2 regions of the Priestia filamentosa genome follow, and region 1 is predicted to be linked to the other one. Evidence: riboswitches for the same ligand, from Rfam matches in the RefSeq annotation. Region 1 holds a riboswitch; the other holds the start of a gene.
What was found. A riboswitch is a leader RNA that binds a small molecule or an ion and turns the genes downstream of it on or off. The one in region 1 is predicted to bind cyclic di-AMP.

Region 1 (11,595 bases):
AAAAAGAAGTTGCGTTCAATACCTGTCATGCGAAAGCCGCACTTTTGATAAAAAGCAAGCTGATTTATACTTGAATTTCCTGTTCCAACTTCAATGATTTCGTAGCCCTGTTCTTTTGTACTTTGAAGGACATGCTGAATTAACTTTTTGCCAATTCCTTTTCCATGAAGATGTTCTTTCACTGCGATATTCACAAGTTCAATACTCTTTTCATTTTTTTCTTCTAAAATGTAAGCTCCGATTATTTTCTTATCTTCTTCCGCTACAAAACAAACGCCTTTTTCTAGATGTTCCTTCACTTTTTCCTGAGAAGGATCTGCAAGTAAGAGCAAAGAAAAAGGGGGTGTTTCCTCTCTATGTATTCTTCTTATTATCATAACAACACTTCCTTTTACAATTTGTATTTGTCACCCACTTTTCTTGAAAGAACTGGAATGGAGAGGTAAAATTTACAGTATACGACTATTTTACATCATGTAAGGAGTTTTGAATTTGCTAAAAAATAAAAGAGTAATTGTAACTGGAGCAGGAGCGGGTATTGGAAAAGAAATTGTGAGACTTTGTTTAGACGAAGGAGCTTCAATTATTGCTTGTGACGTGAATGAAGAAGCCTTAATAGAGCTAGGAAAATTACTGAAAAATACCAACTTATCTACATATACAGTAGACGTTAGTTCTTATAAAGAAGTTGTTCGCTTTTTTGAATGGATTAATGAAAAAGGCGAGGAAGTACATGCCCTAGTAAATAATGCAGGAATTTATCTTGCACAAAATATATTAGATTACACCGAAGAAAGCATTGATTCTGTATTAAATATTAATGTCAAAGGAGCCGTCTATTTTTCGCAGCTATTTGCAAAGAAGATGATGAGAAATAATGAAAAGGGAACAATCGTGAATATGTCTTCAGTATCAGGAATGGAAGGAAGCTCTGATGCTATTTATGGGATGTCAAAAGCCGCTATCTTAGGATTAACAAAAAGCTGTGCCGTGAACTTTTCACCACATATTAAAGTAAATGCTGTTGCCCCCACAATGGTTGATACAACAATGATGAAAAGTATTCCAAAGTGGCGAAAGCAAGAATATTGGAACAGTCAGCTCATCCAAACACCTGTTACAGCTAGAGATGTAGCTGAAACGGTTCTCTTTCTCTTATCTGATAAATCTAATCACTATACAGGAGCAACCTTTGATCTCAATAATGGAGGCTATTTAAGATAGAATTTACAATAAAAAGAAGAAATCTATATTTTAATCTTTTGTTGAAATATATGGAAGATAGTTTTATAATGATAACTGTTAGACTTTTCTAACATTGAGCAGAGTTTAGTAGAGTAGAGGAGAGATCGTAAAGATGAGTAAAAATGTATTTTATGAACAAGTTGGCGTTGCTATGACATGCAGATCTTACGAAGAGTATGAAAAGATGTTCGACTTGAAGATGGAACAATTTAAAGGCGGAAAAGTGTTAGACGTTGCAGCAGGAGCTTCTTCTTTCACAGTAAGTGCTTATCGTAAAGGATATGATGCTTACGCAGTAGATCCTTTGTACAATATATCTCCACGAGAGATGAGAAAACACGGCGAAGAAGAAATCCAAGAAGCTAGCCGTAAGCTTAAAAAAGGGACTCAAACTCTTTTATGGGATTCCTATAAGACGCTAGAAGAACATGATAAAATTCGAAGAGACTCGTTTTCTTTATTTATGGAACAATATACGCAAAACGAAAAAGATCAACGCTTTTTTTACGGAGCGCTCCCGCATTTGCCTTTTTCAGATCAAACCTATTCTCTCTTGTTGTGCAATCATTTCCTTTTTTTATATGAAGCACAATTTGATTTCAACTTTCACGTAAATGCAATGAAAGAAATGATTAGGGTAACGAAAAAAGGCGGAGAAATTCGAATTTATCCGCTCGTTGGATTTAATCATGAGATTTACCCATATTTAAATAGTCTAATCGAAACGCTAAAAAACGAGCACGTGGAAATAAAGCTCCTTCCCACAACATTTCGATTTATGCCAAAAGCAACCGAAATGCTCGTTATTTATAAAAAATAGAAGAAAACAGCTCCCATTTTAAAATGGGAGCTGTTTCATTTAATCAAAGATTATTTTTGTATAGATTGTCGCTTATTTGACTATTTGTTGTGGCTTTGAATTATTTTGTTCTTTTACTAGAGTAAATAAAGCGCAAATGAGAAAGATCATTCCTACGTAAAGTTATAGATTATTGAATAGTCAATAATATTTCTAAATCCTAATCCAGAGCGGTTTTTTTATTTTTCAATCATTTCACTAAAAACGTTTATTAAACTATATATATTTTAGAGAACGTCTGTAATTATTTTTAGTCTTAAACAGACATTGAAAAGAATGTATTTCTCTTAAAACACACCTGTCTGTAAAAATACAACTTTTATGGACGTTCATTTTACGAACTTTTTGTTTGGGTTCAGTTTTTATGGAGTGAGAAAGAAATTAATGGATATGGTAACTATGTCAATCATAATATAAAAAAAGTTCAATATTTTTTAAAAGATTGATAATTTCTAATAAAATTTGATTAAAGGTTAAATAAAACAGGATGTTGAGTTTCTTAACATCCTGTTTTATTTACAAGATTAAAAGGAATCCAAACTCTATGGTTCAACAGTTAAATCAATTTCATATCTGTAGTCGTTTAAGTGTTGCAATGGCTTCATTTACTTACTTATTAGTACTGTGCTGTTTATTAGGTAATTTACGATTTGCATGGGACTTTCCTTGACGCTTTTCATTCTGCTCCGCCTTAGCCTGTTTTTCATGTAAATTTTCTACAAACTCACGTGTGTCATCCATAAGAAACCCTCCTTATCTAGAACTCATTGTTACTTTATCCTCATTCAAAGAATTCATACATGCAATTAATTGGTTGACTAATTAGTCTGAGATCATTTAAGAAACAGAAGCAAAGCAATTTGGAAAAATTAAAAAAAAAATTAGTGACGAATTCTGAAACAGAAGAAGTTAGCGAATAATACTTTTTTGTGTATTATGGAAGATGACAGTATTAAACTAACATCTGAATTAGAAACACAACGGCGTTCCGTATCATAAATTAAAACAATATTGGATTACTTCTGCCGCGCCTGAAGCACCGGAGTTTGCGAATGGATTATTTGTATCCTGCTCCAACTGGGGAGTAAGTATTGACACTGCGATAGGAGGGTTATTGCTATCAGGGATGGGAATCAAATACATCTTATGGGGAGGAGTGTTGTTTCTAATTTTGAGTTTGGTGTCTATTTTACTCCGAAGTACTTTATATAACCTAGTCAAACAGACCGCTAAGTAAGGAATCTATACGGTTTTATAGATCTTTACATGTAAGTTATAAATACGGCTTATATACTCACAAAAAAAGACTTCATTTTGATTCGTTTTTTTCAAAATGGAGTCTTTCTATTTACGATTAAACCCTTGTCTATATCCAAACTTTTATAGTTTACATAATGTCGCTTATTTGAACATAAAAAAATCTTTTCTAATTCAAATAAGATTCTTTTCCTTGAACATTTTATTAAGAATTCTAACATATGTTCCTTTTAAAGACTTTTCTAAATCATGCTGCTTTAATTCTATTACTTTATTAGAGGGCTTTGCTCACTGTCTTTATTTGTACGTTTTTTACCATCTAGAGAGACGATTATCAAAAGAAAGCAAGGATTATCTTCCCTTCTACTAAAAAAGGTTCTAATGTAAGGATAAAATAGTAGAAATAGACGTTAATTTAGTCTTTACAACACAAAAAAACAGGAGTAATATATCTTTGGTAAATTCATAAATCATCTTAACCGCTGAATCCGTATGGAACGGAGGAACCAATTTTGTAACAGTTTTTTCTGTTACTTGGGGTGAATCCTTTATGTAAGTAAAGGTAGGGTTACTTCTTGACCCGAATCCGACAGCTAACTTCGTAAGCGTTAGGGAGAGGGTGTGAAACTTGTGATCAAAGAATAATACGACCACGGGGGACTCCTCTGTGGTCTTTTTGTCATTAATGGAAACGGGATAAGGAAGGATTATAATGAAGAAATTATTTGCCGTATTTGGTTTAGGACGTTTTGGTTCAACTCTCGTTAAAGAGTTTTATGATATGGGTATTGAAGTATTAGCTGTAGATACAGACGAGGCAAGAGTTAGTGAATATATTAATTATGCCACGCACGCCGTTTATGTCAGTTCAATTGACGAAACGGTTTTACGTAACTTGGGCGTTGGCAATGTCGACCATGCTTTCGTTTCTTTCGGAAATGACATGCAAACCAGTATATTAACTTCATTACTCTTAAAAGAAATGGGAGTTCGTAAAGTGTGGGCAAAAGCGCAAAACGAATATCACTCAAAAGTGCTTGAAAAAATCGGAGTAGATCGAGTTATCCATCCCGAACGTGATGTAGCCAAAAGGATTGCTCACCATATTACTTCCGATAAAATGATTGATTTTATTGAGTTATCCAAAGAATACAGCATTGTAGAGATTGTGGCAACAAACAAGGTGGATCATTATAGCTTGGAAGAACTCAACGTACGAGCCGAATATGGATGTAATATTGTAGGGATTCAACGTCATGGAAGGTTTGTGGTTGCTCCTGCTGCAGAGGAAATCATTTATAAAGATGATGTTTTAATTGTGATGGGACATAATCAAGACATCATACGCTTTGAAAAAGAAGGTGTGTAAAATGGATGAATGTAGCAGCCATTAAAATCCTTCTCAGTTCTTTGTACTAATGCTTGCGTTTTTCATTATATGAGGAGCAATATTGTTAAAGCTTCCCCTTGTCATAATGGAATCTTTCAGTTAAACCTTTACTCAAAACACGTTGAAAGGAATTTAATATGTTACTTTATAAGTCACGTAAAAGACATAAAATAAAGAAATTGGAACCTGCATCTATTCTATTTTCGGGATTTTTAGGCTTGATATTGCTAGGAACAGGATTATTAATGATACCTGCTGCTACAAGTGATAGACATCACTTGAGCTTTATTGATGCTCTTTTTGAAGCTACTTCTGCCGTGTGTGTAACGGGATTAGCTGTTGTTGATACAGGAACTACCTTTACTTTATTTGGACAAATCATTCTACTTGTACTCATTCAAGTAGGTGGCTGGGGCTTCATGACCATTGGTATCCTTATGTTTATCATATTAGGTAAGAAAATTGGATTACAACAAAGGTTGATCCTTAAAGAATCTTTAAATGCATTTTCTCTACAAGGCGTTATTGCATTAGTCCGGCGTGTTGTGTTTATTACCTTAGCTGTAGAAGCTATTGGAGCCCTTATCCTAGCTATTCGTTGGGCACAAGAGATGAGTTGGGGAAAGGCTATTTATTATGGGATATTCCATTCTATATCTGCATTTAACAACGCAGGATTTGGCTTAGAACCTGATAATCTAAGTAAATGGGTGGGGGATCCAACCGTTAATATTATCATTACATTCCTTTTCATAATAGGTGGAACAGGATTTTTTGTAATCGCAGATATTTTGGAGAAACGAAATTTAAGAAAGTTTTCTCTTCATACTAAAATTGTATTAGCTTCGACCCTTATCCTAAATATTGTGAGTACACTTGTTATTTTTACTTTGGAATATCATAACGCTGACACGTTAGGTAAATTAAGCATGGGAGATAAATGGTGGGCAGCTTATTTTCAAGGAGTTGTTCCTCGTACAGCTGGTTTTAATACATTAGATATAGGAGAACTAACGTTAAGTTCAAAAGTCTATGTGATGGGTCTTATGTTTGTGGGAGCAGCTCCTGGTTCAACAGGTGGCGGAATTAAGGTTACGACCTTTGTCTTAATATTGTTGGCTTTGTGGTCAGTGCTAACAAACAAAGAGGATATTAACATTTTTCAACGCCGAATACCAAAATCCCTTATTTATAGAGCTTTTTCTATTGCTACTTCTGCAATGATTTTTGTTTTTGTCATTTTCTTTTTACTAACTATCACAGAAAAAGGAGTAGATATGTCCACAATCTTATTTGAAACTATTTCTGCTTCTGGCACGGTTGGACTAAGTGCTAATTTCACAGGCGACTTGAGCCCCGCAGGACGCATTCTCATTACGATTATGATGTTTATTGGAAGAGTAGGGCCTCTTACCATTGGTTTTGTGCTTGCTATTCGTTCGAATAGACAGTCAAAAATTCGTTATGCAGAAGAAAAAATTCTTCTTGGCTAAAAAAATAACTTTTATCTTTCGAAAAAACTAAATAAGATGCTATTAAAGAATCATCTTATATGGTTTTAGGCGCTTGTTCTAATAATGCAAATCCATTAAATAGTACCTCAGATTCTCAAAAAGAAGAGGAACATACTAGTCATACTTCCTCAAAATTAGGTGACATCAGAGAAGAAACAGTGTCTAGAGATGTATTGCTGAATTCTTGAAGGATAAGCCTGAAGATATGCAGATGATTTATGCAGATGTGGCCAAAAATAAGGAATTACTCGAAAATATCCCTTGCTATTGTGGCTGTGGGGAATCTGTTGACCATAGAAATAATTACGATTGTTTTATTTAACAAAATAACAAAGATGACTCAATTGTCTGGGATGACCATGGAACCAAATGTAATGTTTGTTTAGAACTCGCAGCTCAATCGATTCGAAAATACAAGGAAGGCAAGTCAGTAAAAAAATTCGAAAGATGGTTGATGAAAAGTACAAGGAGGGATACGCTAAACCTACTCCAGCTGTATAAGATTAATAGTATGAATATTCCTTGGCTTATAATAAATTAATAATAAAGAATTTGAATGATAAAAAGTAATAAAGAAGTTTTGTTCTACTTTATGGGTCATATTTTCTTAGCTAACACAACACAGATTCTAGAAACTACAAAGGAAGAGAGTGAAGGTTTTATAAGTCTTCGCTCTCTTCCTTTCATCCCTTAATTTCTTGGCCATAATATAATAAAAACACCAATTAAGCATACAAGACCACCGATCCAATCATATGTATCTGGAATTTTTTTATCTACTAACCAGCCCCAAAATAAACTCATAATAATAAAGACGCCTCCATAGGCTGCATAAACCCGACCAAAATCAGGGAATGCTTGCCATGTAGCAATAATCCCATAGAGAACAAGAGCTATTCCACCGAATAACCCTAACCAACCAGATGCTTCTTCTCGTAACCATTTCCAAATAAGGTAGCCTCCACCGATCTCTGCTATTCCGGCTAATAAAAATATAAAAATTGCTTTAATCATCATAAATACTCCTTATGTGAACTGTCTTCTTTTATATTGTATACCATATTGATTCTTAGTTAATATAATAGACCTTATCAGAAGTAAAAAAGCGTAAAATCTTTAAAAGATTTTACGCTTTTTTACTTTAAGGTTCAGATGATAATGAATATTAAAAACTGCACCATTTTATAAGGCCTGTTAGAGAACATTATGGATTGAATGAGGATTATACGTAAAGGATAAAGTAGAAATATTAAAAGGTGCGTACATAATGATATAATAAAAAACTAATACTATGGCATTTACTGTTTTAGTCGAAAGGTTGTGAGGGGATATAAAGAGGTTATTCAAACCAATGCTAAGTACCATGAATTAAATGCACAGAAAAATCATATAAAAGTATACTGAGTTGTTGGATAAACCTGATAAAGAATAAAAAAGATGAAGAAGGCATCTATATATTAAGGATTCCTTGACAAATTATTGTTTAGAACCTAAACACTTTTATATTAGTAGTAAACCACATAAAATTATAACTATTCATCTTTTTAGGTTAATTCAGTTAAGAAAGAGGTTATAGACAAGATGATTTCTTTAAGAAATGTTCAACCCACAGATTTAGAACAGCTGTTAGTAATTGAGAATGAGGGTTTTTCGATAGAAGAAGCCGCAACAAAAGAGGCCATGGTGGAGAGAATTCAGTTGATATCGGATACCTTTATTGTGGCAGAAAGAGAAGGGAAAATACTTGGTTATATTAATGGGCCAATTATTAATCAACCTTATATAACCGATGATCTTTTTGAGGAAACCAAAGAGAATCCGAAAAGAGGAGGATATCAGAGCATTTTAGGGTTAGCAGTGTCTAAACAGGCTAGAAATCAAGGAATTGCAAGAATTTTAATTAAGAAAATGGAAGATATTATAAAAGAAAATAAAAGAGAAGGAATCACGTTAACATGTAAACAGGAATTAGTTCCGTTTTATGAGAAATGCGGATTTGTTAACCATGGCGTTTCTGAATCAAATCATGGTGGATTAACTTGGTATAACTTGATTAAGTTAAGAGAGAGTATAAGTTGATTTTTTTATCGTGTAATACATAAGAATCAAACAAATCTACTAGTAACCTAGAGCAATAGAATAAATAGAGTTTGTGGAAGAACTATCTCTTGCTTTCCTATAAGGAATGTATTTCTCTCTATGTAAAAACCCTTTGTTAACGTGTGGAGCAAAGGATTTCTTTTTATTACATGAAATTCAACATTAGTTAATTACCATAGGGTTGATTATAAGCAGTAAAAGTAAAGGTCACTGTATCAAGTATTCTAAAGCATAACTTTGTTCTAAATTCCGTTCCCAAAAACAAGATAGAAACTCTAAAATCACTGAAAATGTTGCCATCTCACTCTTTTGAAATTTTTAACATCTAATCGTACGCGGATTCAACTATGTTTTCACTAAACTCTATAGTAATAAAACAAGACAGAGAATAAAGGTACCAAGAGCAATCAATATTGAAGCGATGATTGAACTAATTAAATATAAGCTTTCAATATTTATGCCATCTAAGGTATTTTCCTCTATCTTTTTATAATTACTTTCCTCAGGATTAGAATTCTGTGCTGATTCAGACTCTAATATAAGTTCCGTTTTTAATTTTTGTATTTTTTTGCAAGCAAATTTAGGTAGTATCATAATGACTAGGGCTATGATCCAAATTAAAAGCGGTATTATTAACCAATTCATTTTTTCACCTTGTTTCAAGTATAGTTAAAAAGAGTTTGATTTTTATTTTTCTCTGATATATTTTAAGAAGGGTACTTAAGTAGTTCTAATCAAAACATAAGTAATTATAGCTAAAACCACTAAAAATTTTGTACATGAAACTTTCTCCTTATACAAAGTTTGCCTTAAGATAGTTTATTCACTTTTACATTCATCTATACTTTGAAGACTCAAAAGGATCGAATGAATCCTCTATAGAAATTGAGTTTACACAAAATATGTCCATAAAAGTATATATTTTAATTAAGTACCTTCCTTCTTTAAGGCTCATTCTTTCTTCAAATACGTGTTTCTGAAGTTTATCCGTTACATCACCCTAAATTATATGCTTGATTAAATAACTTTTATATCAGAACTAAAAATATCATAGATTTATGTTTTAACTTTAAAGAACGTGGTATATATACTGTACAGCTCCACTATAAAAGTGATTGCTGTGAAAGGTTAAATACTTATCTTATGAAGGGACTGATTAGTTTTGAAAGACTTAACAGCAACTTCAAGAAATGTATTACCTCAAATTGAAAGTAGATATTCTTATTATTCACAAGGCACTTTGGGCATGAACCGATATACGTAGTGAAAGGGCCTCACAAGGGCAAATAACTTTAATTTATTAGAAGTATATGAAAGAAAAAGGCAGCATCTAATTGGATGCTGCCTTTTTCTTTCGCTTTTCCTATATTTATACTTTGGTCTAAATATTTTACGTGCCTATTTGTACATATTTGTGAAAATGTTGTTATTTATTTTTATTCAACTATAATGAAAGTCAGTTAAATGTTTTTAATATGGGCATTAAAACTGCCCTAAGAAGGGTTCAAAAGAGGAGGAAGCTAATGAATACAATTCAACCTAATATTCTTATATTTAGTCCTAATGAAGCAGAGGTAAAAGCTTATACTGAATATATTTGTAATCAAGGTTTTACATCCGTCAAAGCAGCAACAAGTTTAGAGCAAGCAGAAAGATATTTACCAGGTACTGAAGTTATTTTAGGATGGAAATTTCCCACCCAATTATTGAATAAACAAATGGGCTCATCTGTCCGTTGGTTCCAATCAATGGGAGCTGGAATTAATGACCTTATTGCAGATAAATCAATACCTCAGAATATTAAAATAACCAGAATTGTCGACCAGTTTGGTACTTATATATCTGAATATGTATTTAATTTTCTCTTAGATATAGTTAAAGATGGTCCACGTATGAGAAAAGCACAGCTAGAAAATCGATGGGATCCATTTATTTCTGATTCTCTAAAGGGGAAAACGATTGGAATAGCTGGTCTTGGATCAATTGGGACTGAAATTGTTCGTAAAGCCCGAGCGTTTGATATGAATGTAAATGGATTAAGCTTTAGTGGAAAACAATCTTCATTAGTAGACCTTCATTTTAATCGGAATCAATGGTACGATTTTGTAAAAGATCTTGATTATTTAGTGTTAACACTTCCTTTGACAGACGACACGTATCATATTGTGAACTACGAACTTCTTCTAGCCTTGAAACCAAATTCTTGTGTTATTAACGTTGGACGTGGCTCCTTAATCGATGAAGATAGTTTAATATCTGTCATGCAATCCGGACATCTCCAGGCAGCTGTTTTAGATGTATTCGAGGTAGAACCGTTACCAAAAAATCATGCATTCTGGTCCATGCCTAATGTGTATATCACTTCACATTTATCGGGACCAAGTACTGTACAGGATGTAAGTAACTTTTTTTTGAAGAATATTAAACGATATATAAATGGACAACCCTTAGACGGCTTCGTTGATAGAAAGCGTGGTTACTAGAATAGGAAAAGACAAGGGGAATAATCAGTATAAACGGAATGTAACTGTATCGTACTATTGATTAAGAGGGGCATATGAGTAATTTTTAATTAAGTAAAAAATGATTTAATCCTATATATTTTATCTAAACATTTACTTTCACTGATGTCCCTGCTTTTAGTACTCTTAAGAATTTTGAGAACTTATATTTTCCTTATTTTTAGTTAACATAACACAGATTATCATTACAAACAAAAAAAGCTATCCTAATGATATTATCCCCTAGAGTTTAGGGGGGGACATAAGAGGAGTCAACATATAGTTTGGTTCAATCATTTTCTTTGTCAATTCCTCATTACTCCATAATAATTTATTGATGGTTAATAGGTTTCAGGAAATAAAAAAGCGATAAATCAAAGGGGAATTTCATTAGGAATTTGTAGAAGTCTACTTGGAAATATGGAATTAAAGCAGCCTACTTTATAGAACAGTAGGCTGCTTTTCTACTGTTGTTCGGTTTTTAGTTAACATACCAAACATTCCAGCCAGTTTTTAACTTCTCTTTTCGTCACAAGTTATAGATGACTTCTCTTCTTGAAATAGCTCTATGAATTTAAGAAGAGGGGTGGAGAAGGTATTATCAGCACGATGAATAAAAAATGTATCAACTAAAGTGAATTCTTCAAGGAGAGAATAATGGGTAATCTCTTCTAGATGACTATATTTTTGAACAATAGACAGAGGGAGTAAACTAACCCCTAGACCAGC
Region 2 (11,595 bases), on a different contig from region 1:
TCTAGCTCTAACGTTGATGAAATTCAAGTTAGGAAGAGGAGAGAAGTAATATGAGATTAATAGAATTAAATATTAAACAAATGCTAAAAAAATGGACAACGTGGCTGCTTTTTCTTTTCCCTGTTCTACTTGCAGTAGGAGCTGGAGGGCTGATCGAAAAGCAGGGAAGCGAGATTAGAATTCCAGTCGTTTTTGTTGATAAAGATAACAGTACCTCGTCAAAACTTGTTGTGGATCGAATGAAAAAGCAGGATCTTTTAGACGTTTCAACAGCAACGCAAAAGGAAGCTTTTCGTCGTTTAGGACAGAATAAAGTAGATAGCGTTTTTATCATTGAAGAGGGATTTGAAGAAAAAATAAAACTCGAAGAAAGAGAGGGTGTTATTAAGCTAGTTTCTACACCTTCATCTCTTACTTATCGCATCGTTCGTGAACTTGTCGCAAGCGAAGTAACCCGTCTGACAAGCAACGCAAAAGCTGCTAACCGGGTTATTGCCATTTATGACAAGAGAAAAATAGATATAGATAAGGAAGAGATTTGGAAAGATGCATATCGTTATTCAGACGACCAGTGGGAACCAGAACCCCTTATGACAATCCAGTATAAACAAGAGGGAGAAAAGTTCGGTAATAGAGAAACTAAAGGGAGTTTTAATTCTTATCTAGGACTATGGAGCTTCTCAGTATTGCTTCTTTGTTTTATTATGAATGAATGGGTTTTAAAAGAGCAGCTTTTGTTTTCGAGAATGAGAACAACATATAAAGGACTCACGGCCTATCTTTACGGGAAATCAGGATCACAACTTCTCTTCTTGTTTGGAAGCGCCGCATTATCTTTTGGTGTCTTGTTATACTTTCACCATATTACAATGAATATAAAAGTATTAGTAAGTATGATCATATTTAGTTTGTTTTCTAGTATGTTAAGTATGTTTATGGCAAGCTTTATACGTTCTAATGGAAACTATTATTTGCTATCTTTTTTAGTTGTAATGATGATAAGCGCTTTTGGTGGAAGTTTCTTTTCACTCAGTGATTTTTCACCTTTTTTAGGACATATATCAGCTTGGATGCCTCAATCGCTTTTTGTAAAAGCATCTTTTGCTCATGAGTATTATTACAGTTTTAGTGCTTTTATAATCGGAATAAGCGTGATTTTATGGGGAGGAACAGTATGGAAAATACAGAAACAGAAAAGATAATTGTTATAAAAGACGTGTATAAAAAATATAAGGGAAGAATGGCATTAAAAGGGGTTTCACTTTCCATCCGCAAAGGGGAAATCTTTGGACTTCTTGGTCCAAACGGAGCGGGAAAGTCTACGTTGTTATCGTTGCTAGCAACCATTGTTCCGCCCTCTAAAGGCGCGATTACTGTTCAAGGACTCGATCTTCGAAAACATAAGAAAAAAGTACGGGAACAGATTGGTTATGTTCCTCAAGACTTAGCTCTATGGGAAGAGTTTACGGTAAAAGACAACTTTACGTTTTGGAGTAAACTCTCAAAACGTAAAAAATCGAAGGAAGAACTTTATAAACTATGTGAGAAAGTAGGACTTGGTGACAGGTGGAATGATAGAGTTGAAAATCTATCAGGTGGAATGAAGCGAAAGCTTAATATTGGTATTGCCCTCATTCATGAACCATCTATTTTAATTATGGATGAGCCAACGGTTGGAATAGATATTCAATCTAAGTTTGAAATTAATCGTTATGTAAAAGAGCTAGCTGCTGAAGGAACAACAATTATTTATACAACACATGATATGAGTGAGATTACAACCATTTGTCACCGCATGGGAGTTTTAAAAGAAGGAAGAATGGACTTTATCGGAACAATTGAGGAAGCTAAGTACAATGCAGAAAATGAAGGTTGGAATATAAAGAACCAAGAAGAGTTAATTTATCACATATTAAAGTAAGCAAGGATTGAATGTTCAATCCTTGCTTTTTTGTATGTAAACAATTTATACAATTTCAAATGAATTGAAACTATGTAAGAAGTTCTAACACGATAAATCTGAAAATTTAAAAAATGGTGTTGACTTTTCTTTCTAATGCTATAAAATAAAATTAAATCATTAAATGTAAGGAAAAGTAACACTTGATGTAACTAAAGAGATTTGTGATGAAAAAAGGGGGCAATCATATGGATATGGAATTTTTGATGAACAGCGTTTGGGTTATGCTTGGAGCAATTTTAGTTATTTTTATGATAGGTGGATTCATTCTTCTTGAAGCAGGATCAACGCGAATGAAAAACGCCGGCCATATTGCTGGGAAAACAATTTTTACATTCGGCATTTCTTCCCTTGTCTTTTGGGCAGTTGGATTTGCTTTTATCTTTGGAGATAATGCAAACTTTCTTGTTGGTTTATCTCACTTTTTCTATTCCGGTTATGAAATTGAAGGGCAAGGACTTTCAACGGCTGTATTCTTTGTCTTTCAATTAGCTTTTGCTGGAATCTCGTTAACTATCGCGTTAGGTGGATTTGCAGAGCGAGCAAAAATGTCGGTTTATTTTATCTTCTCTATTTTATTTGCGGCACTTATCTATCCGGTTGTTGCGCATTGGATTTGGGGCGGAGGTTGGTTAGCTGAGCACGGTAAGCAAGACTTTGCTGGATCAACGGTTGTTCATTTAACAGGCGCTATGGCTGCGCTAGCAGCAACGATTCTTTTAAAACCTCGTATTGGTAAATATAATAAAGACGGTTCAGCAAACAACATTTATGGTCATAACCAAGTGTTTACTGCTCTAGGCGTGCTCATTTTATGGGTAGGATGGTTCGGTTTTAATGCGGGAAGTACAGTTTCTGTAGCAGATGGTTTTTTTGGATTTGTTGCTCTTAATACAAACCTTGCTGCAGCAGCTGGAGCTGTTGCAGCATTTCTTATCTCATGGCTTGTGCTTGGAAAATCAGATGTTCCAACTATCTTAAATGGAGCATTAGCAGGACTTGTTGCCATTACGGCCTCTTGTGCATTTGTTGAGACGTGGGCAGCTGTTGTTATTGGTTTCATTGGTGGACTTATCGTATTTTATAGTGCACGTTTCTTTGAAAGAAGACGTATTGATGATCCGATTTTTGCTTTATCTGTTCACGGTGTAGCAGGGGTTTGGGGAACATTATCAACAGGATTTTTCGCAACGCCTGAACTTGCTACAGTTGGAAAACCAGGTTTGTTCTACGGTGGTGGATTTGACCAACTTGGCGTCCAATTCACAGGTGTAGCTGTTTCTGCTCTTTATGCTTTTGTTGTTTCTTTCATTATTTTAGCTATTATTAAAAAAGTGATGGGAGGACTTCGCGTAACAGAAGAGGAAGAAATTATGGGATTAGATATGAGCGAGCATGGGAGCTACGGATATCCTGAAGCCTTTACAACACAAAAAGAAAACAATAAGCTTAGTTCATAAAGAAAGAGAAAACTTTGCAATAAATGAAATAAAATCCTCCATAAAAGAAAGTGGAGGATTTTATTTCATTTCAGTAGAAAGTGTTCCCTTTTAGTATAAGAAAAGGAAGTGGCACAGTGCAAAATGAAGCTCAGTACAAAGAACTAAAAGAATGGCGTTCTGAACACATTCAAGCTTATTTGACAGATAACAAGAAGTTAAATGAATTTCACGATGAGCTGATGAGAAAGGTGTTTAACAAAGCTTTTCAAACGATAAAAAAGCAAAGTGGTGAACCACCATGTGCTTTTTTATGGTTTGTAGTCGGAAGTGCTGGAAGGCGTGAACAAGGTGTTGCGAGTGATCAAGATCATGGACTTGTATATGAGACGAAAAGCAAAAAGTATGAAACATATTTTAAATCTCTTGGAGAAGAACTTTCATTTGGTTTAAATGAAGTTGGCTATCCTTATTGTGAAGGAAATGTAATGAGTTCAAATAAAGTATGGAGAAAATCGTTAGAGGAGTGGGAAGAACAGCTTCTAGGATGGATGGATTCACAAAGTTGGGAGAGTATGCGTTATTTGCAAATTTTTTATGATGCTCGCTCCCTTGTTGGAGAAGAGAAGTACATCACAACATTAAAAAACAAAGTGCATGATTTTAAAAAAGAACATCCCACATTATTAAGGCGTTTTTTAGATAATATGATGCATGTGAAAAAAGCGGTTGGTCCATTTGGGCAAATCTTTGTTGAAGATAATGGGGCACATAAAGACTCTATTCATATTAAAAATGCTGCTTTTATGCCATATGTAAACAGCGTTCGTCTTTTATCAATTAAGGAGGGTATTCATGCAACGTCAACTTTAGAAAGGCTCTCTGAACTTTGCTCGTTTCCTTGCTATAAAGAGCTGAAATCGTACTATGAGGATTTTGAACGACTGTTAAGCTATAGAGTCTCGCTTTTTAAAACATCCACAACATATGATGAAGTACATTACTTAAATATTAAAAAGTTGAGCAAAGATGAAAAAAAAGAAGTAAAGCACATTTTGAAGAATGGGAGAAAGCTACATGAATATGTACAAAAGATTATCAAAAAAGGATGTTAGATAATGGGGTTTGAGCCGTTTATTCATTTTATGAGGGAGATGCATGGTAAGCTAAACGCCAGTATTTTTGGTGGAGCTCAAGGGATGAGTTCTCAGCAAATCGCTTATTTGCGTCAGCTTCAACGTGAACTTGATGTAGAAAGAGCATTGAATGTACCTCTTTGTGAACTTGATGTCGTTGTGTTGGATTTAGAGACAACTGGTTTTTTTCCTAACAAAGGGGATGAAATTCTTTCTATTGGAGCTGTGAAAGTAGAAAAGGGAGAAATGATAGAAGCGAAATCATTTTATTCGCTTGTTCGATATGAAGGAACCTTAAAAAAAGAGATCAAAGAGATAACGGGAATTAATGAAGAAATGGTCAAAAATGCTCCTTCTCTATCAGATGTGCTCATTGACTTCTTTTCTTTTGCAGGAGATATGCCAATTGTTGCTCATCATGCAAATCATGAAAAGAATTTTTTGCAGCATGTAAGCTGGAAGCTATTTCGCTCACCTTTAAAACACCGAATTATTGATACTTCTTTTTTATATCGAATTGCTGATAAGAAAAATGATAATAAGCCACTTGAAGAATGGTGCCTTGATAATAACATCGTTGTAGAGAATCGCCATCATGCGCTTGGAGACGCGAAGCTTACAGCAAAGCTGTGGTGCACATATGTTAAAAAAGTTCAGAAATCAGGGTGTGAAACGCTAAGAGATGTATACGAGCGTATTGCAGCTAAATAGAGAGCATTTCGTGATGAAATGCTTTTTGGTTTACTCTTAGTAAGAAGGGGGAAGAGGAATAGTAAGTTAAGCGATAAAAAGAGGAGGAGAAAAGGATGAACAAACAAATGCATAAAGAATATACGGATCAAGAAGCAAATAGTAAGCTTTTAAAAGGAATCATTATTGGTGGAATTATCGGTGGAGCTCTTACTCTTTTTGATTCCACAACGCGCAGCAAAGTAAAAAAGGCAGCATCGGGAATGACTGCTTCTTCAAAAGAAATGTTAGTGAATGTAAAAGAAAATCCTCAAGAAACAAAAAATCAAATGATTGACCGTTTTAAGACGGCTTCAACGACTCTAAAAGATGCTATTAGTGATGCACAAGATTTGTATGCTAAATTTAATGAAGACGTATTTAGCAAAGTAGAAGAAGTGAAAGACATTTCTTCAGATGCAGTTTCAACAGTCAAAGATTCTAAAGAAGATATTAAAGAGGTAGGTTCAAAAGTAGCAAAAGCAGGTTCACAAGCTGCTGAAGCATATCCTAAAGCGTCCGAGAACAAAACAATGAGCGGAAATGTGGACAACCTTCCAGAAAAACAAGCTTCTCCAGAGCTTAAACCTGTTGAAACGGGAACGAGCAGACCAAATCAAATGTAATAAAAAGAGCAGAATTAGTTCTGCTCTTTTTTTACGTTTAGCAAAAAAGATAGCAGTATTTTGAGTAACAGCCCTATTAAAATGCCTGGAATTACAAAGAGCATAGGAAGAAACACAGGTCCTAAATTCTGATGGGCAATTTCAATTTTTGAATAATACATAAGTCCAACTGTTACCGAGTAAGCGCAGAAGGCAAAGGGAAGGAACGTTAACGGATGTTTCCCACCGCCGTCATCTTTAAAGGCATCCCACATTGCAAAAAAATAGATACAAGGATAAAACATGAGCCATCCTATCTCAGCTGTTTCAGAAGCTTTCTCAATTTTTCCTAGAAAGCTATAGTAAATCGCTTCATTAAAATTTGCTCTTACATTAATTACTAGTTCTAAAATGATAAACGTAATTCCTTTTATATATTTTCCGTTTAAAAATTGACCAAACCCTGGGAAAGCAATACTCCAAAAAATTCTCTCCATTTTCAAGCTCTTTCTGATAATCTGTTTTGTTTAGAAAAAGAGAGCGGTTTATAGGAGCTGAGATTATTGGGATTAACCTGCTTAAACGGGAAAAAAGGAAAAATAGCACCTTCATACCAAAAAAGATTTCTTCTATTTAGTAAAGAAAAGAGAAGGATAAAAACGGGGTAGAGAAACTTCATAAATACCCTCCTTTTATAAAATAAGCTTCTTTTTATCTTTTTCAATTACTGGAAATTTATGCGGAGAAAGTCATAATAACAGAAGTAAGCAAAAAGGAAAGCGTATTTATGATGAAAAATACGCTTTCCTTTTTTAGTTATTTCTTAAATTTGAATGGAAGAGTTGTTACAATAACGTTTTTTCGATAAAGCAAATGTGCTTTTAACAATAAACTTGACTGATTGTGAAGCATATTATGCCAGCTTTTGCTTGTAATAAACTGTGGAATGAGGACTGTTACTGCCATATTGCTATCTTTTGATTTTTCTCGCACAATGTCGATGAACCGCAGAAGCGGACGGACAAGGCTTCTATATTGAGAATAAAACGTAACAAGTCGAATGTCTGGATGTACTCTTTTCCATTTTTCTTCAAGTACTTTTTCACTTTTGCGATCAAAAGCAACGTGAACAGCAATAATGGTATCTCCGATAAGGTTTGCATAACTTAATGAACGTTCTACAGCTTTCGTCATTCCTGCGACAGGAATGATCACTACATTTCCTGATAAAGCAAATGTGGTTTGATCGTCATCTGAAATGCGAAGCTGTTCACCAACTGCTTCATAATGACGTTTAATACGATGAAAAGCTAGAACCATAACTGGTAAGAAAATGAGTACTGCCCATACTTGAGTGAACTTTGTTGTAAAGAAAATAATGAGTACAATAAATGTAATAAGAGCGCCGACTAGGTTAATAATCATTTTTCCTTGCCATCCTTTAGGCTTTTCTTTCAGCCACTTTGCAATCATTCCTGTTTGTGAAAGTGTAAAAGGGATAAATACACCAACAGCATAGAGCGGAATAAGTTTTTCCGTCTGGCCATTGAAAATAACAATAAGCAAAATAGAAGCAGCACCAAGAGTCACAATTCCATTTGAATAACCTAATCGGTCTCCACGAATAGTGAACATCCGCGGAATATATTTGTCTGTTGCAAGATTAACAGCTAGAAGAGGAAAGGCTGAGAATCCTGTATTTGCTGCAAGAATTAGAATCAAGGCTGTCGTTCCCTGAACGAAATAGTATAATCCGTTTCTTCCCAAAACTTCAGCTGCGATTTGGGAGACAACTGTTTCATTTCCTTTTGGAGAAATGCCATACCAATAGCCTAAAAAAATAATTCCTGAAAAAAGGATTGCCAAAATGATTCCCATTGCGCTAAGCGTTCTGACTGCATTTTGAGCAGCAGGTTTTTTAAAGTTTGTTACAGCATTTGAGATAGCTTCAACTCCTGTAAGAGCTGAGCATCCTGATGAAAAAGCTCGTAATAGAAGAAATAAGCTAACTCCCGGAACGGCTGTACCCATTGCTGTATGTGTAACAGGTGGAGTTTGCCCTGTTGCAACATTCCAAAGACCAACTGCAATTAAGATTAAAAGAGCAATTACAAAGAGGTACACAGGATAAGCAAGGACAGACGCCGATTCTGTCACACCTCGTAAATTTAAAAGAGTAATAACAATAACGAGTATACAAGCGATAAGTACTTTATAATCGTGAATGGCAGGAAAAGCCGATGTAAGGGCGTCTGTTCCAGCTGCAATACTTACTGAAACGGTTAAAATATAGTCAACTAAAAGTGAGCCACCTGCAATAAGTCCAGGATTTTCTCCTAAGTTCTTTTTCGATACAACGTAAGCTCCGCCACCTTCAGGATAAGAATAAATAATTTGACGGTAAGAAAGAATAAGCGCCATTAGTAAAACAAGGACTCCAATAGCGATTGGAATAGAATACCAATATGCCACAACTCCAACTGTTGCAAGAACAATTAAAATCTGTTCAGGACCGTATGCAACAGAAGATAGCGCATCAGACGAGAGAATAGCAAGCGCTTTTAGTTTACTTAACTTCTGCTCTCCAAGCTCGTTTGATTTTAAAGGCTTTCCGATTAACCACTTTTTAAGAGCTAAATAGTTCATCATTTTTCCTCCTAAGATTTTGCCATTTCATGAAGGAAGTGTTTACTAGACTTAAAAAAGAGCGCAAAAAAAGAGCCCTAAGGTTTTCCTTAGCGCTCATATTAAGCAGCATAAAGCAAACCTTCTCTATAAACGCTGATGAGGTTAGCTGTCGGATTCGGGCCTTTAGAGTAGCCCTACCTTTTTAAAAGGATTCACCCCTAGTGACAAAGCACAAAAATTGGGTCCCCCACTCCTTACAGATTAAGCGATATAAGGTGAAATGGAATTTCAATATGATGTTTTCATAGGTAATATACTGCTAAAAATTTAATTTGTAAAGAGAAAAAATTTTAGCATTTTTTTAAAAGAAAAAGGTCATTCGCCTCTTTAAATTTCTTCGATTAGTTTTTAAAATAATAAGTTAAAAAATTTTAAAAGCATCACGATTTTAAAAGAAAATGGGCATATTATAGCTTGTTTTATACCTATATAGGGTATATTGTGAAAGAGAATAAAGAGAGGAGTGGTGACGATGTATAAAAAGCTTGGTTTGATAGGATTAGCAGCTAGTATAAGTCTTAGCGGATGTAGTGAGAAAAGTGACTCAAAGGCTACAGAAGAGACAACAATGCAGAATGAAAATCAGCATAAAGAAGAGCATAGTGGAACCGAGAAAGTCCCTGAAGATTTACAAAAGGAAAAACACCCTCATTTTAAAATTGGAAGCGAAGCTATTATTACATCAGGTCATATGGAAGGAATGAAAGGAGCACAAGCAACTATTGAAGGGGCCTATAACACAGTAGCTTATGTTGTCTCATATAAGCCAACAACAGGAGGGAAGACGGTCAAAAATCATAAATGGGTGATTCAAGAAGAGATAAAAAATGCAGGAAACGAAACAATAGAAAAAGGAGATAAAGTTATTCTTGAAGCAAACCATATGAAAGGGATGAAGGGAGCAGAGGCAACGATTGTGTCCGCTAAGGAAACGACAGTTTATACGGTAAGCTATACATCAAAAACATCAGGAAAAGAAGTGAAAAATCACAAATGGGTAACAGAAGATGAGCTAGAAGAAATAAAATGAGAGAATAAATTAAAAACTAGTCCATAAGTATAGATTTTCTATATAACGAAACGAAAAATAGTTCTTTTTAACTGTTGAGAGGGAACGAATCGTGGAAGAATTATGCTTGTATATTACTGTTGTAGCAGCTGCAGGTTTATTGAGCTTTTTTCTTTGTTGTTATTCTTATTTTAAGACAAAAGATGAGGCTTTGTTTGAGGCAAAAAGAAATGGAAGAAATCGTGTTCATTTTGCAATGAATTCTAGTTTATAAAAAAATTAACGTAAAAAGGCGCAAAAATAGCGTCTTTTTTATTGTATAGGTGACGTTAAATTTCTAGCTCCTTTATGTAGTATAGTTAGAAATCCTTTTTCTGTCCTTTATAAACCTTCTTTTCTACAATTCATAAGGGTACGTAAAAATGTGGAGAAGGTTTGTAAAGATTTTTTTATAATGACTGCATTTCTATAGACTTTTATGAGAAAATCCTATATCCTAGTCATTTGTATGAAAATATAGAATGAAAGGAGAGAGAAGAATATGAGCAGATTCTCTGCTTCCCGAAATATTATTTTAACTGTATTTATGATTTCAACATTCGCTATTGGAATGACTGAATATGTTGTAACAGGTCTTTTAACTCAATTTGCTGAGGATTTACATGTGAATGTTTCTACAACTGGACTTCTTTTAAGCGTTTATGCAATAAGCGTTGCAATATTCGGTCCTCTCTTGCGAATTGCAACAATCAGATTACCATCAAAGCCTCTTCTTCTTGGTCTAATGGGCTTGTTTATTATAAGTAATATTATCGCAGCTACGGCACCAAACTTTCAGGTGCTTGTCTTATCTCGTTTGTTATCTGCTGTTATGCATGCTCCTTTCTTTGGTTTATGTATGAGCATTGCTTTTACGCTTTCAACACCTGAGAAAGGAACGCGAGCAATTGCAGCTGTACAAGGCGGACTAACAATTGCTATTATGTTGGGTGTTCCGTTTGGATCTTATCTTGGTGGGATTTTTGACTGGCGCTATGTGTTTTGGTTTGTAGCATTGTTAGGCTTTATTTCACTTATTGGTCTTATTCTTGTTGTTCCAAATCAAAAGGTTGGTGTTACCCCTAATTTGCGTTCAGAGCTGAAAATATTCAAAAATCGGAATGTATTACTTGTGCTTGCTATTATTGTTTTCGGTTTTTCAGGTGTTTTTACAGCATATACATTTACAGAACCAATGCTTACGCAAATTGCGGGTTTTAACGTAACGAATATTACAATTGGTCTTTTTGTTTTTGGGGTTGGTGCTGTTATTGGCACTTTTGCATCTGGCAAAATCCCTCCACATCTTTTAACAGAAAGACTAATGATGGTTCTTATTGGATTAGCAGCCGTTCTTGCTTTGTTTACTTTCCTTATTCCATTTAAATTTGTAGCCTTTGTCATGTGCTTTTTATTTGGGGCTGGAACCTTTGGTACAACACCAATTTTAAATGCTAAGATTATTTTAGCTGGAAAGGAAGCTCCATCACTTTCAGGGACGATTGCCGCTTCTATTTTTAATTTAGCTAATTCAATTGGTGCAACTCTAAGCACAGTCTTTTTAAATGTTGGAGCAAGTTTTACCCTTATTACATTAATTGCTTCAGGAATGATTTTATTTGGCTTGGTTTTAACCTTTGTGACCCACAAAGTTGAAGACAAATCTCTTTTTGCTCCTCAAAACAGCTAAACCATTAACGGTTTAGCTGTTTTTTTATAGAACAAAAGGCCCTGTCGTTTTTGTTCAATGTTTTTTCACATCTTTCTTCATTCCCCCTCTTGTTTAATAGTTAGCTGTCACCTAATCTTAATAAGGAAACATTTTTCGGAAAATTTTGTTCTTTTATACAATAATATCTATTTTAAAATTAAGAAGGTGAACACAAAATGACATCAGATGATAAAACTTCACACCGGGATGAACATCCCATAGCAAAAACTTCATCTTCCTCCCTTTATAAGACAATTTGGAGATGGCACTTTTATGCGG

Region 2: it holds a riboswitch for cyclic di-AMP, as region 1 does, so the genes downstream of both, B9N79_RS14745 (APC family permease) here and B9N79_RS09700 (potassium channel family protein) in region 1, are expected to answer to the same signal.

Annotation. Positions count from the first base shown of each region.
Region 1 covers NZ_FXAJ01000002.1:529,709-541,303, forward strand. Annotated here, with positions in the region: gene B9N79_RS09675 (GNAT family N-acetyltransferase) at 1-377, opposite strand, end outside; gene B9N79_RS09680 (SDR family NAD(P)-dependent oxidoreductase) at 493-1,224, shown strand; gene B9N79_RS09685 (class I SAM-dependent methyltransferase) at 1,358-2,065, shown strand; gene B9N79_RS09690 (DUF4023 domain-containing protein) at 2,714-2,845, opposite strand; cyclic di-AMP (ydaO/yuaA leader) riboswitch at 3,832-3,984, shown strand; gene B9N79_RS09700 (potassium channel family protein) at 4,074-4,730, shown strand; gene B9N79_RS09705 (TrkH family potassium uptake protein) at 4,889-6,244, shown strand; partial or broken gene B9N79_RS26940 (PCYCGC motif-containing (lipo)protein) at 6,477-6,766, shown strand; gene B9N79_RS09715 (YnfA family protein) at 6,956-7,279, opposite strand; gene B9N79_RS09720 (GNAT family N-acetyltransferase) at 7,847-8,344, shown strand; gene B9N79_RS09725 (hypothetical protein) at 8,729-9,010, opposite strand; gene B9N79_RS09730 (D-2-hydroxyacid dehydrogenase) at 9,841-10,848, shown strand; gene B9N79_RS09735 (LysR family transcriptional regulator) at 11,380-11,595, opposite strand, start outside.
Region 2 covers NZ_FXAJ01000003.1:231,053-242,647, forward strand. Annotated here, with positions in the region: gene B9N79_RS14700 (ABC transporter permease) at 1-49, shown strand, start outside; gene B9N79_RS14705 (ABC transporter permease) at 51-1,202, shown strand; gene B9N79_RS14710 (ABC transporter ATP-binding protein) at 1,175-1,921, shown strand; gene B9N79_RS14715 (ammonium transporter) at 2,149-3,420, shown strand; gene B9N79_RS14720 (DUF294 nucleotidyltransferase-like domain-containing protein) at 3,537-4,514, shown strand; gene B9N79_RS14725 (exonuclease domain-containing protein) at 4,518-5,246, shown strand; gene B9N79_RS14730 (hypothetical protein) at 5,342-5,890, shown strand; gene B9N79_RS14735 (hypothetical protein) at 5,905-6,366, opposite strand; gene B9N79_RS14745 (APC family permease) at 6,686-8,515, opposite strand; cyclic di-AMP (ydaO/yuaA leader) riboswitch at 8,633-8,775, opposite strand; gene B9N79_RS14750 (YdhK family protein) at 9,030-9,587, shown strand; gene B9N79_RS26165 (hypothetical protein) at 9,679-9,840, shown strand; gene B9N79_RS14755 (MFS transporter) at 10,108-11,295, shown strand; gene B9N79_RS14760 (PepSY-associated TM helix domain-containing protein) at 11,493-11,595, shown strand, end outside.